2 regions of the Undibacterium sp. TJN19 genome follow, and region 2 is predicted to be linked to the other one. Evidence: riboswitches for the same ligand, from Rfam matches in the RefSeq annotation. Region 2 holds a riboswitch; the other holds the start of a gene.
The links. A riboswitch is a leader RNA that binds a small molecule or an ion and turns the genes downstream of it on or off. The one in region 2 is predicted to bind cyclic di-GMP.
Positions count from the first base shown of each region.

Region 1: linked by a shared signal. The riboswitch ahead of ACO0LH_RS19385 (putative Ig domain-containing protein) and the one ahead of ACO0LH_RS24905 (response regulator) in region 2 are both predicted to bind cyclic di-GMP.

Region 1 is NZ_JBMPPL010000007.1:234,074-239,161, forward strand. Features, by position in the region: gene ACO0LH_RS19385 (putative Ig domain-containing protein) at 104-2,626, opposite strand; cyclic di-GMP riboswitch class I at 2,658-2,744, opposite strand; gene ACO0LH_RS19390 (hypothetical protein) at 3,082-3,744, shown strand; gene ACO0LH_RS19395 (hypothetical protein) at 3,956-4,390, shown strand; gene gluQRS (tRNA glutamyl-Q(34) synthetase GluQRS) at 4,564-5,088, opposite strand, start outside.
Region 2 is NZ_JBMPPL010000013.1:43,769-48,856, reverse strand. Features, by position in the region: gene ACO0LH_RS24920 (methyl-accepting chemotaxis protein) at 1-200, opposite strand, end outside; gene ACO0LH_RS24915 (chemotaxis protein CheW) at 310-855, opposite strand; gene ACO0LH_RS24910 (response regulator) at 876-1,241, opposite strand; gene ACO0LH_RS24905 (response regulator) at 1,345-2,259, opposite strand; cyclic di-GMP riboswitch class I at 2,297-2,381, opposite strand; gene ACO0LH_RS24900 (pyridoxine 5'-phosphate synthase) at 2,548-3,276, opposite strand; gene ACO0LH_RS24895 (alpha/beta hydrolase family protein) at 3,319-5,088, opposite strand, start outside.

The DNA of each region.
Region 1 (5,088 bases), on a different contig from region 2:
AATTACGACATTGATTGCAACACTAGACCTGAATAAATTGCGTCAGCAATAAAATGGGGCAGCACTGTAAAAAAGTGCTGCCCCCATTTGTCTTCAATACAGCTTATTTTGCCGTGATCGTAACAGGGACCGATGCTTGTGCGCTTTTACCAGCAGAATCAGTCACACTGATTTTTAATGTATAAGTCCCGGTGACAGGGCTTGGCCAATTGATGGATATATTCAGTCCACTCATGGAGAAATTCATTCCCAAAGGCGCGCCAGATACAGAGACGGATACAGAGCTGACACCCGCATCAGTAATCCCGATAGCGCCGCTTAAAGCTTTGCCAGCAACACCCGTCATGGCTGTTGTCGTAATGACAGGCCCTGTGCTGCTGGTGCTGCCTGATGCCGTAATATTGACGCTGTAGACAGCCTGCCCGCTCAAGCCAGTCTTGCTGTCTTTTGCTATCGCAGTCACGGCATAATTGCCCGTTACAGGACTTGGCCAGTTGACGACACCGTTGCTACTGACCGTCATACCGGTTGGTGCACCGATGAGAGAATAAATCAGCGTGTTGCTGGCGACAGCATTGATGTTGAAACTCAGTGTGCTGCCAGCCTTGCCGCTGATCGTCGCTGGGCTCACTACTGGTGCGACGGGTGCTGCAACAGCTACGATATTGACGGTATAAATGCCCTTGGCACTCAGGCCGGTTTTGCTATCGGTCGCGGTGACGGTGACCGCATACGTACCGCTGACAGGTGCCGCCCAGTTGACGATGCCAGCACTGCTGATGATCATCCCTGGTGGCGCACCACTGAGACTGTAGCTTAATGCGTTGCTGGAACTGGCCGACACGGTAAACGATAAAGCTGTTCCGGCCACGCCACTGATGCTGGCAGAATTAACGACTGGTGGTGATGTGATATCCATGCCGCTGATGGTGCTCAGCAAGCTGTTGACATTGGGCGTGCCCAGGCCTGTCAGCGGGTCAAACCCGGTTTTGGCTGAGCAGTTGGTGCAACTGCCGTCCGTCCCTTTTGTCACATCTGCAAAGACGTTTGCGTAGGTGCCGGGAACGGTCGCTATTTTCCCATACAACACAGAATGCGGCGCTGCCAGTACGGGTTTTGAATTTTGTGCGAGCACGGCATTGGCAACTGCGAAAATACCTGCCCATTGTGGTGCAGCGAGGCTGGTGCCGCCGGCGCTGACCCAGTTGACTGTGCTGCTACCAGATTTGATGACGGCGACATATTGACCAGAATTTGGGTCGGCATTAAAGGCCACATCGGCAACCACACGGTGACCAGGTGTACCCAGGCCTGGTACGGCATTGCTTTGGTAAGCAGGCGTCGCTGTATAGCTGCTGACGCCGCCACCGGTACTCGCCCAGGCCACTTCGCTGCGTGCGCCTGTGCCGGAGTAGCTGAGTGTCGTCCCACCTACGCCAATGACATTCGGTGAAACTGATGGCCAGTCCACACCCGCCCCGGAGTCGCCCGTCGACGCCACATACGTCATTTTTGCCGTGGTGAATGCAGATTCAACCGTGGATGTCCAGCTGCCTTCATGTGAGCCAAAGCTCATTGATACCACGCCTGGCCCCATGGCATTGGCCAGTTTGATGGCAGCGACGAGATTGTTCATGGAAGCGTCAGGTGCTTCAATCAGTATGATTCTTGCAAGAGGGGCCGTTGCATGTGACCACTGCACATCCAACGTGATTTCTGTTGCCCAGCCGGAGTCATAAGCAGGTGCTGACGATGTCATTGTGCCACTTGTGCTGCTGTAAACCACGGCAATTTCACATCCTGTCATGGCAGCTGCTGCCAGCGGCAGACTGGCCGTGCTTGCAATGGTTTTTGTGGCGCAGCCAGGCAGGCCAAATTTTTGATTGAACGCGGTCAGTTCTGCAAGCAGGTTAGGGTCATGCATTGCATCAATGATATAGATGGTCTGACCGGCGCCGAGTTGCGCAGCCTGTGCTGCAGTGAGCGAGGCCGTATTGGTTGCATTCGATGGCAGCGTGGGCAAGCCATAGGCGGTGCGGATCTGTGCTGGTGTATAAGTTGATACAGAACCGGAGCTGGCCAATGGTTGTGCATTCTGACCGGTTTGTGTTGCCGTATCAACGGGCGCTGGCGCCAGATTTTGACGAGGCACAGCCTGAATGGCAGCGACAGTCAAGCCACGTGAACGCATGCCCTGCAATTCGCGCGGAATCGTTTGCCTGTTTGCTTGCATGCGCGCAGAACGCTTATTGTCTATAGCGTCAATATCGGCTGGTGCATCCAGCAAGACCGGCGCCAGATGAAAAGTAGGCAATACAGTTGTTGCACCTGCATCAGGTGGCAATACGGGAACCGTTACCTCAAACGTGGTGGTTCCTGTGGCGATGAGGGCAGGCACGGCCGCAGGCGTTTGCAGGCTGGCAGATTTTTCCGTGCTGCCACCGCAGGCACTTAATAAAACGCTGGCCGCTGTGCACAATATGGCAAGCAGCACGCTTGAACTGGTAAAAGCCAGCCAGTGTGAAGGAGTCGTTGAAATAGTAAGTGTGCGGTTCTTGTTCATCACGCTGGCGCTCCAGTAAGCAAAGAGGGGCTGACCGCGCAATGAAAACAGATCCGGTGACAAGATAGTCAGAAATTAATCCGAAATGTTCTGCATTGGTAACCCCGCCGCCATGACGTTGACACGTTTTAGGCCGGTAGCTTTGCGTCCCCGTTTTTCAACGAGTTTGCCCTCAAATGTGGTACAGAAAAATATTACGTCTTCAGCATAGAAATAAAATCTTTGGAAGGGAAGGACGCAATTGTGAAGGAATGTTGAAAGCATGCCGCTTTAGCATGTCTGTTGCATGAATCTGGGGCAGTTGAAATAATCTGTAAATGATTTGACCAATCTTTACCGGCCTGGCCTGGTTTGCCTTGCGCAGTTTTTGGTAGGTTTGTCCACAATGTTAAAATATTGACTATTAAAAAAATAGCCTCTGTCATTCGATTTTCGTTTGATCGTGTTTGATGATAAAAGAAAATTCATTTATATCATTTATCAAAATACATGCAATTTTAAAACCGTAAAAATAATCCATGAAAAAAAGTACACCATTTTTAAAAGCAGGTTTGTCTCTTTCCATCTTGTTGGTCTGCGCTGTCTCGCATGCTGCAAATATCAATCTTGATGATTGCAGCCTGCTAACTGCCAAACCTTTACGCGCTGATTTTCAGACATGGTTGAACAAGAACCGCAAACTGGCAAACGAAGGGAATTTTGAAGCTGCAAAAATGGTGGCGGCAGAAGCGAATAATCGTCTGGCTTGCCTGGAAGAGAAGATTGCCGAGAAATCACAATGGACGATGACCATGAGCGGTGCAGATGGTGCCAGTGAGACGACTTCAAATCCCGGTATAACTGATATTAAAAAATACCCCGAGGCATTTTCTGCTTTGAAAGATGCGGTCAGATACATGCATCAGGCGGGGACGAATGATCCGGCTTATCGCGGTATGTCTGCGCAACTGGTATTGCGTTATCTGGCAGTATTGCCGGAGTCACTAGAAACCGCTTATGAAGATGTCAGTGGCGCCAATCAGCTTGAATGCGTCATGAAACGCACATTTGGCAAGCGTGATCAAAAATTTGCCTGTGCTTCACACCGTACGACCCTGGCACAATTATCTGTCAAATTGCCGGCAGAACGTCGCGCAGAACTGGATGCCAAAGGGCAGCAGTGGGCGGCCAACTTCAAGTAAATCTAAGCACCCGTTACCCTTTCCCTGGCTACTTCCTGAGTTCGCTAACACACTGACTGTCAGCAGATGGCATGATTAAACTATGCTTCATTGGCGTCAACAGAATTTGATGTGAGGCGTTGTAGTCTCAACGGTCATGAAATTTGATCGCCGATGTGAAATTGCGAAATTGTTTAGTTGTTTGCTTCTCGTTCAAGAAACGGAAATAGCCATGAAAAACATTACCTTCAAAAAAGTTTTGTTCAGCGTAACTTCTTGTGCCGCATTGTTGATATCTGCGCAGTCGCAGGCACAGAATGTATCAGTTCAGTTCGGACAACCCGGATTTTATGGGCATGTTGATGTAGGTAATTTCCCCCAGCCTGAACTGGTGTATCGCCAACCCAGGATCGTGCAGCGCGTGGATGTTGTACAACCCCCACTGTATCTGGTTGTGCCAGCAGGGCATAGAAACCGCTGGGACAAAAATTGCTACCGCTATGATGCCTGCAACCGCCAGGTCTATTTTGTTCAGGAAAGCTGGTACAACAATCGGGTAGTTCCACGCTATCGTGATGGCTACTACCGCGAAATTGATCGCGATCATGATGGTCGCCGTGATTACAGGGAACGTGGCCACGAACATGACTATGGACATGGTCATTGATGCCGATGAAATCTTTGTTTCATGAAAGCCGATTTTTGTAGAAAATTTTTTGATACTGGCAGGCTTGGTTTGCTTGTCAGTATCAGCTGAAATTTGCCTGAAGTTTTTTTGAAATGTTATCCACACGCTTTAAGTCCATGTGTGAATAAATATCTGCATGCGTTCAGCTGATTTCAAATTGGCATAACATGTAGTTTATTTCTCCAGGCAATGATGGCTTTGTCCCAGAACGCCGCAATGCTGCTGGCATTTCCTTCAAGTTTCAATTCCAGAAAATCTGCCGCCGGTATCAAGGCTTCGCGCAACAAATCATTGTCACCGCGATCAAATGCCAATGCCCCGGTTTGTTTGGAAAGTTTTTCACCATATTCATTGAGTACCACCGGTACATGCAGATACGCAGGTGTAGCCAAGCCCAATAGTTTTTGCAAAAAAATCTGGCGTGCTGTTGAGTCGATGAGATCGGCACCCCGGACGATATGAGTGATACCCTGTGCTGCATCGTCAACGACGACGGCCAGTTGATAGGCCCAGAAGCCGTCAGCGCGTTTCAACACAAAATCCCCCACCTCGGCCGTTATATCCTGGGTTTGCAGACCACAGTATCTGTCGTTGAATTGTATGATTTCATGCGGTATTTCTGGCAGGCGCAAACGCCAGGCCCGCGGCGCTTTGCCTGCGGCAATGCCGTTGCGGCA
Region 2 (5,088 bases):
CGTGCATTGGCATTGACGTTACCTAGCATCTTGTAAGCCAGCACGACTTTAGGATAGCTACCGTCCACAATACGGTGAGTACCGTCATTGATGACTTTCAGATTGGACATGGCCAGCCAGGCAGTGACGGCCAGCAGAACCAGCACAGCCGCAAACCCAAGGCTGAGGCGGATACCGATATTCGGAGTACGTAATTTCATTTTGCTCTCCACAAGGGATACATCAACAAAGAACATTGATCAAGACATCGTTTGCATCATTTTCATCGTTTATTCCAGCTTTGCTGCGATGTTCAGCTACCAGTTTGCATCACGTATGACGACTGAGTTTCTCGAAGAAGCTTTCATGATTGAATTCCAGCCAGACACGCTCATCTTTCACGTAGGCAGCAGATACATGGACTTCCAGCATCGCAGGCAATTGCGGCAGCTGGGTGACGCTACGCAAGCCTGAAAGTGGTTGCGGGTAACTGTCGATTACCATGCCTACCGCATTTTCTGCCTTGTCCAGTATCAGGAATAATTTTGTTGCATTCATTTCCGTCCTGCGTCCACCCAATATCAAACCCAGGTCAAACATGGGTACAAGGTTGCCACGCACATTGATCAGGCCAAGCAAGAACGCCGCAGCGCCGGGCAAAGGGGCAATTGCCTGCGGACGTATCACTTCGCTGCCCACTTCTGCTTTCACCAGCAGGTTCAATGAACCTACGCGGTAGCCATAACGATTTCTTTCCACCACAGGTGCAACATCTGTCCACAGCAAATCACCAGGCGGGGTGAAGCGCTGTAGCGCAACGCTGGGTGGTAGCCATTCTTTTGCTGGCGCTGCACCGGTTTCTATCATCTGGTTCATGGCGTATCCGCGTAGAAAGATCAGGCAGCTATCTTGAGCTGATCAATGATCTGATCAGCGGTATAGGGTTTGGCCACATAGCCTTTGGCACCTTGCAGCTGGCCCCAGATCTTGTCGGCTTTCTGCGATTTGCTGCTGACGAAGACGATGGGAATATCCTTGGTTGCCGGATCCTGGGTCAGGTTGCGGCAGGCTTCATAGCCATCCATCTCAGGCATGACAATATCAAGAAAAATAATCGAGGGCTTTTCAGCCTTGGCTTTTTCCAGGGAATCCTTGCCGCTGGATGCGGTGACAACCAGGTAACCGGCGTCGGCCAGTATGGCCTTGATATTTGCCAGTTCAGTCGTGGAATCGTCAACAACGAGTGCTTTTTTCATGCTCATGATGTGCTCCTGATATGTGGTTTGCCTGAATGCCTATGCGCTCAAATGAATGCATAGTTGAAAATGATGTGAACTGTGTTGCCGCAAGCGTCCTGATTTTCGTTCAGGCACCCATTGCCAGACCTGGCGTTTTATCCATGGCGAAGATGGCTTCACTACTGGTCAGGCTCTTTTCAACCACGGCACGAAACTTCAAATGTTCCACCGGTTTGGTCAGATAGCTGTTGCAGCCGGATAATGATCCGCGGATGCGGTCAAAGGGCGAGGATTTGCTGGTCAGCATGACGACCGGCGTGCGTTTTGTCTGCGGGTTACGACGTATCAGCTTGCAAATTTCATAGCCATCCGCACCTGGCATGACAATGTCAAGGAAGATAATATCGTAGGCTTTTTTTTCCAGCATCAGCAAGGCTTCTTCGCCGGTCTCTGCACAGTCCGCAGCGATTTTCATAGTGCGCAGTTCAAGATCAATCTTGATTCTGGCAGTAGGGCTATCGTCAATAATCAAGGCCCTGTGGCCAGTCTGCAAGACCGAGGCAGGTGCATTTTTTTGCACCAGTGCCTGCACGACTGCCGGGCTTGTTGCCCCATGCGCGGTTTGCTGCGACTGATCAGCACGGGCAGCCACAGGAAGCACCCTGATTTTTTCCAGTTCATCAGCAACCTGATCGAGCAAAGCCAGCATCTTTGTAGGTACCAGCGGATGCAACAGATGATGTTTGCCAGGCGTGACCTTGCCAGCATTGGAGATGAATACGGTAGCAGGTTCAGGAATATTGCGCTGCGCTATCAAATCCTGCAAGGCTGCCCTCGCCTGTGCATTGTCAGGGTCAAGAATGACAATATCCGGATCAGCTTCGTGACTGGTATCAAACAGGGAATAGGAATGCCTGCGACCACTGGCCATCGTCAGGCTAAGCACACTACGCAGCAGGCGTAGCTCGTACTCAGACAAGCCAAAAACACCAATCAGGATTTTTTTGGAAGCGCCGGGAAGCGCCATAGAAATATGGTTCATGAGCGACCTGCCTCTTAACGTAAATCCGCATGGCGGACACGGCATCTGGCTACCCTGCGTTATATTGCGAGGGCCCTTTAGTTTTGCGTCCCATCCTTTCGAATGGTTTGCCTTTTAACATCTGGTACTACTGGTACTACTAATTCATGCTCGGTAAACCTGAAACAGAGTCATCAGCAACAGTGGTCTGTCAGCACCGTAACTCAATGTAGAACAATTATTTGTCATATACAAGGACAGATTTCACTGTTTTTTGCATTTAATTTTTGCTTGCCAAATGCATAAAAATTAGCACGAGCGGCATATTTCTGCATATTTTGTCAGCACGGAAACAATTCCGGATTCTATGCTTTCCACAATGACAGCATGACCGATGGAAACTTCGAGAATGTCAGGTATCGTGAGGAATTTGGCCAGGTTGTCCAGGTTCAAATCGTGTCCCGCATTCACGCCAAGGCCCGCTTGTTGCGCCAGTTTGCAGGCGGCAAGAAAACCCTGGAATATCTGTTCACCTTGTGGCGTACCAAAATTTTCTGCATACGGCTCGGTATACAATTCGACACGGTCAGCGCCCAGTTCTTTTGCCAACACCAAATCTGGATTATCGTAATCAACAAACAGGCTGCTGCGTATATCCAGGGCCTTCAATTCTGCCAGCACAGGTTTTAACAGTGCAGCATCCTGGTGCACATCCCAACCATGATCGGAAGTCAGCTGGTCGGCTGCATCTGGCACCAGCGTGCATTGCGCAGGACGGAAGCGCTTAACGACTTCGATAAAATCCGGCGAAGGATAACCTTCCACATTCAACTCTACCCCGCGTGCCTTGCAAAGTGCTCCCAGGGTTTCCACATCCGAATAACGCGCATGCCTTTGGTCCTGACGCGGATGCAGGGTAATGCCATCAGCACCCAGATCAAGACAACGTGCGGCGAATGCCTGTACATCAGGGTAATTACGCCCGCGCGAATTACGCAGTAAGGCAATCTTGTTGATGTTGATGGAAAGTTTGGTCATATCAGGTACATGGAAATGAGAAGATTACTAACGCGTGTTACTTTACGGTTTTAAATTTTTCGCCAGAAAATTTTCCAGCTCTCTTAAAAATTGCAAACGATTGACGTACAGACTCAGATTATGATCGCCATCGTCAAGTTTTAAAAATTGATGGGGTCGACCCGCTTCATTGAGCGCGGCATCCATCATGATACTTTGTTCCATACGAACCGCTCTGTCTTGCGTACCATGTACAAGCAGAATGGCAGATTTGATATCTTTTGCAAAGAAGCGTGGTGAATTAGCCTTTAATTTTTCTCTGTCATTTGTACCTACCTGATTTTCAAACAAAGCCTTGCCATTAATATACATGGCATTGTCCTGGCCCATTTCATTCAGATCAGAAACGCCTCCAAGACTGACAATACATTGATACATATCAGGTGATTTGACAGCGCCCATCAAGGCGGCATAAGCGCCATAACTGGCACCTACGATGCAAATACGCGCAGGATCTGCTATGTTTTTTTCTAATAACCATTTAGTGACATCGGCAAGGTCATTCGGCATTACCTGTCCTGAACGTTCATTGCCTGTCGAGACCAATTTGCTATCACTACCAACAGAATTACGCGTATGCAATTCCACAACCGCATAGCCGCGATTGACTAAAAATTGCGTCCAGATATCAAAATTAGCTTCATCATGCCCTTGCCTGTCAATATTGACCAGTAACACGACGGGTAAATTTTTAGTCGCTTCTGTTTGCGGCAAGCTCAGAAAAGCAGGCAACATCACGCCATCATTGGCCTTGATCTTGATATTTTTTCGTTCAAGCATCGCTTTTGCTGGCAGTGCAGGGTAATTCTGTGAAAACTCTTCCAAGGTATTTGCTTTGTCGTCACCAAGATAAAAGATTCCTGGTTGTTGTGCGTTACTGGAATGCACAATATAGCGATTTTCATCCCTGCTCATAGTGACGATAGAATTAAAGCGTTTTGGTAACGCGTCATCTATAAATTTCACCAGTTCACGCCTGTCCTGATCCCAATAATTGATTTCTGCCTTGCCTGCAATACTTGTTCCTGCCAAGCCTATTGCCTCTCCCGTTTTCTCTGAATAAACCAGTTCACCGGCAATATCTACATTTGGATTAGCCAATACCAATTTAGGTTTTGCATTTTCTTCACGCAGGTCTACCGTGAACAAGGCACGACGCCCTTGGTGGTCGGCGAGAACATATAACTGATTTGGCTCTTTTCCAAAACCGATCGGTGTGACTCTTTCCTTGCTATCAATTTTATATGCCCAGCGCTTGCGCCAATTTTTTCCATCGGGATCACATAGATGCACTTCAATATCCAGCTTATCCTGATACAACCCCAAACGGACTTGATGCTGCCTGTCAACCATCCAATGGCGAAAATTTTCGCGAGAACTTTGAACAGACCGGCGCGATCCGTTTTCCAGATCCAGCGAATACACCGTCGGATCGTTACTTCTCTCCTGATCTGCCAACATGATCAACACATGCTTGCCATCATCGGGGAAGAAATCGATCACACGATCTTGAAACTGGGGTACGAAATTGCTTTTGATGCTGGTTGGTTTAATCAGATTGAGCACTTGTGAACCATCTGCATTCACTGCCAGCAATCGTGTTTCCTGAACATCGACGCCACCAGTGTAGCCGTTGACGATACGCCGGTTAGGGAAAAGTGTGCTGACTAATAATTTTTCATTATTTACCCACCGAAACCATTGAAAGGTAAATTTCCGGTTATCAGTAGCCAACAACGCCTTGGCGGCGCTTACTGGCTGGCCCAACTTATG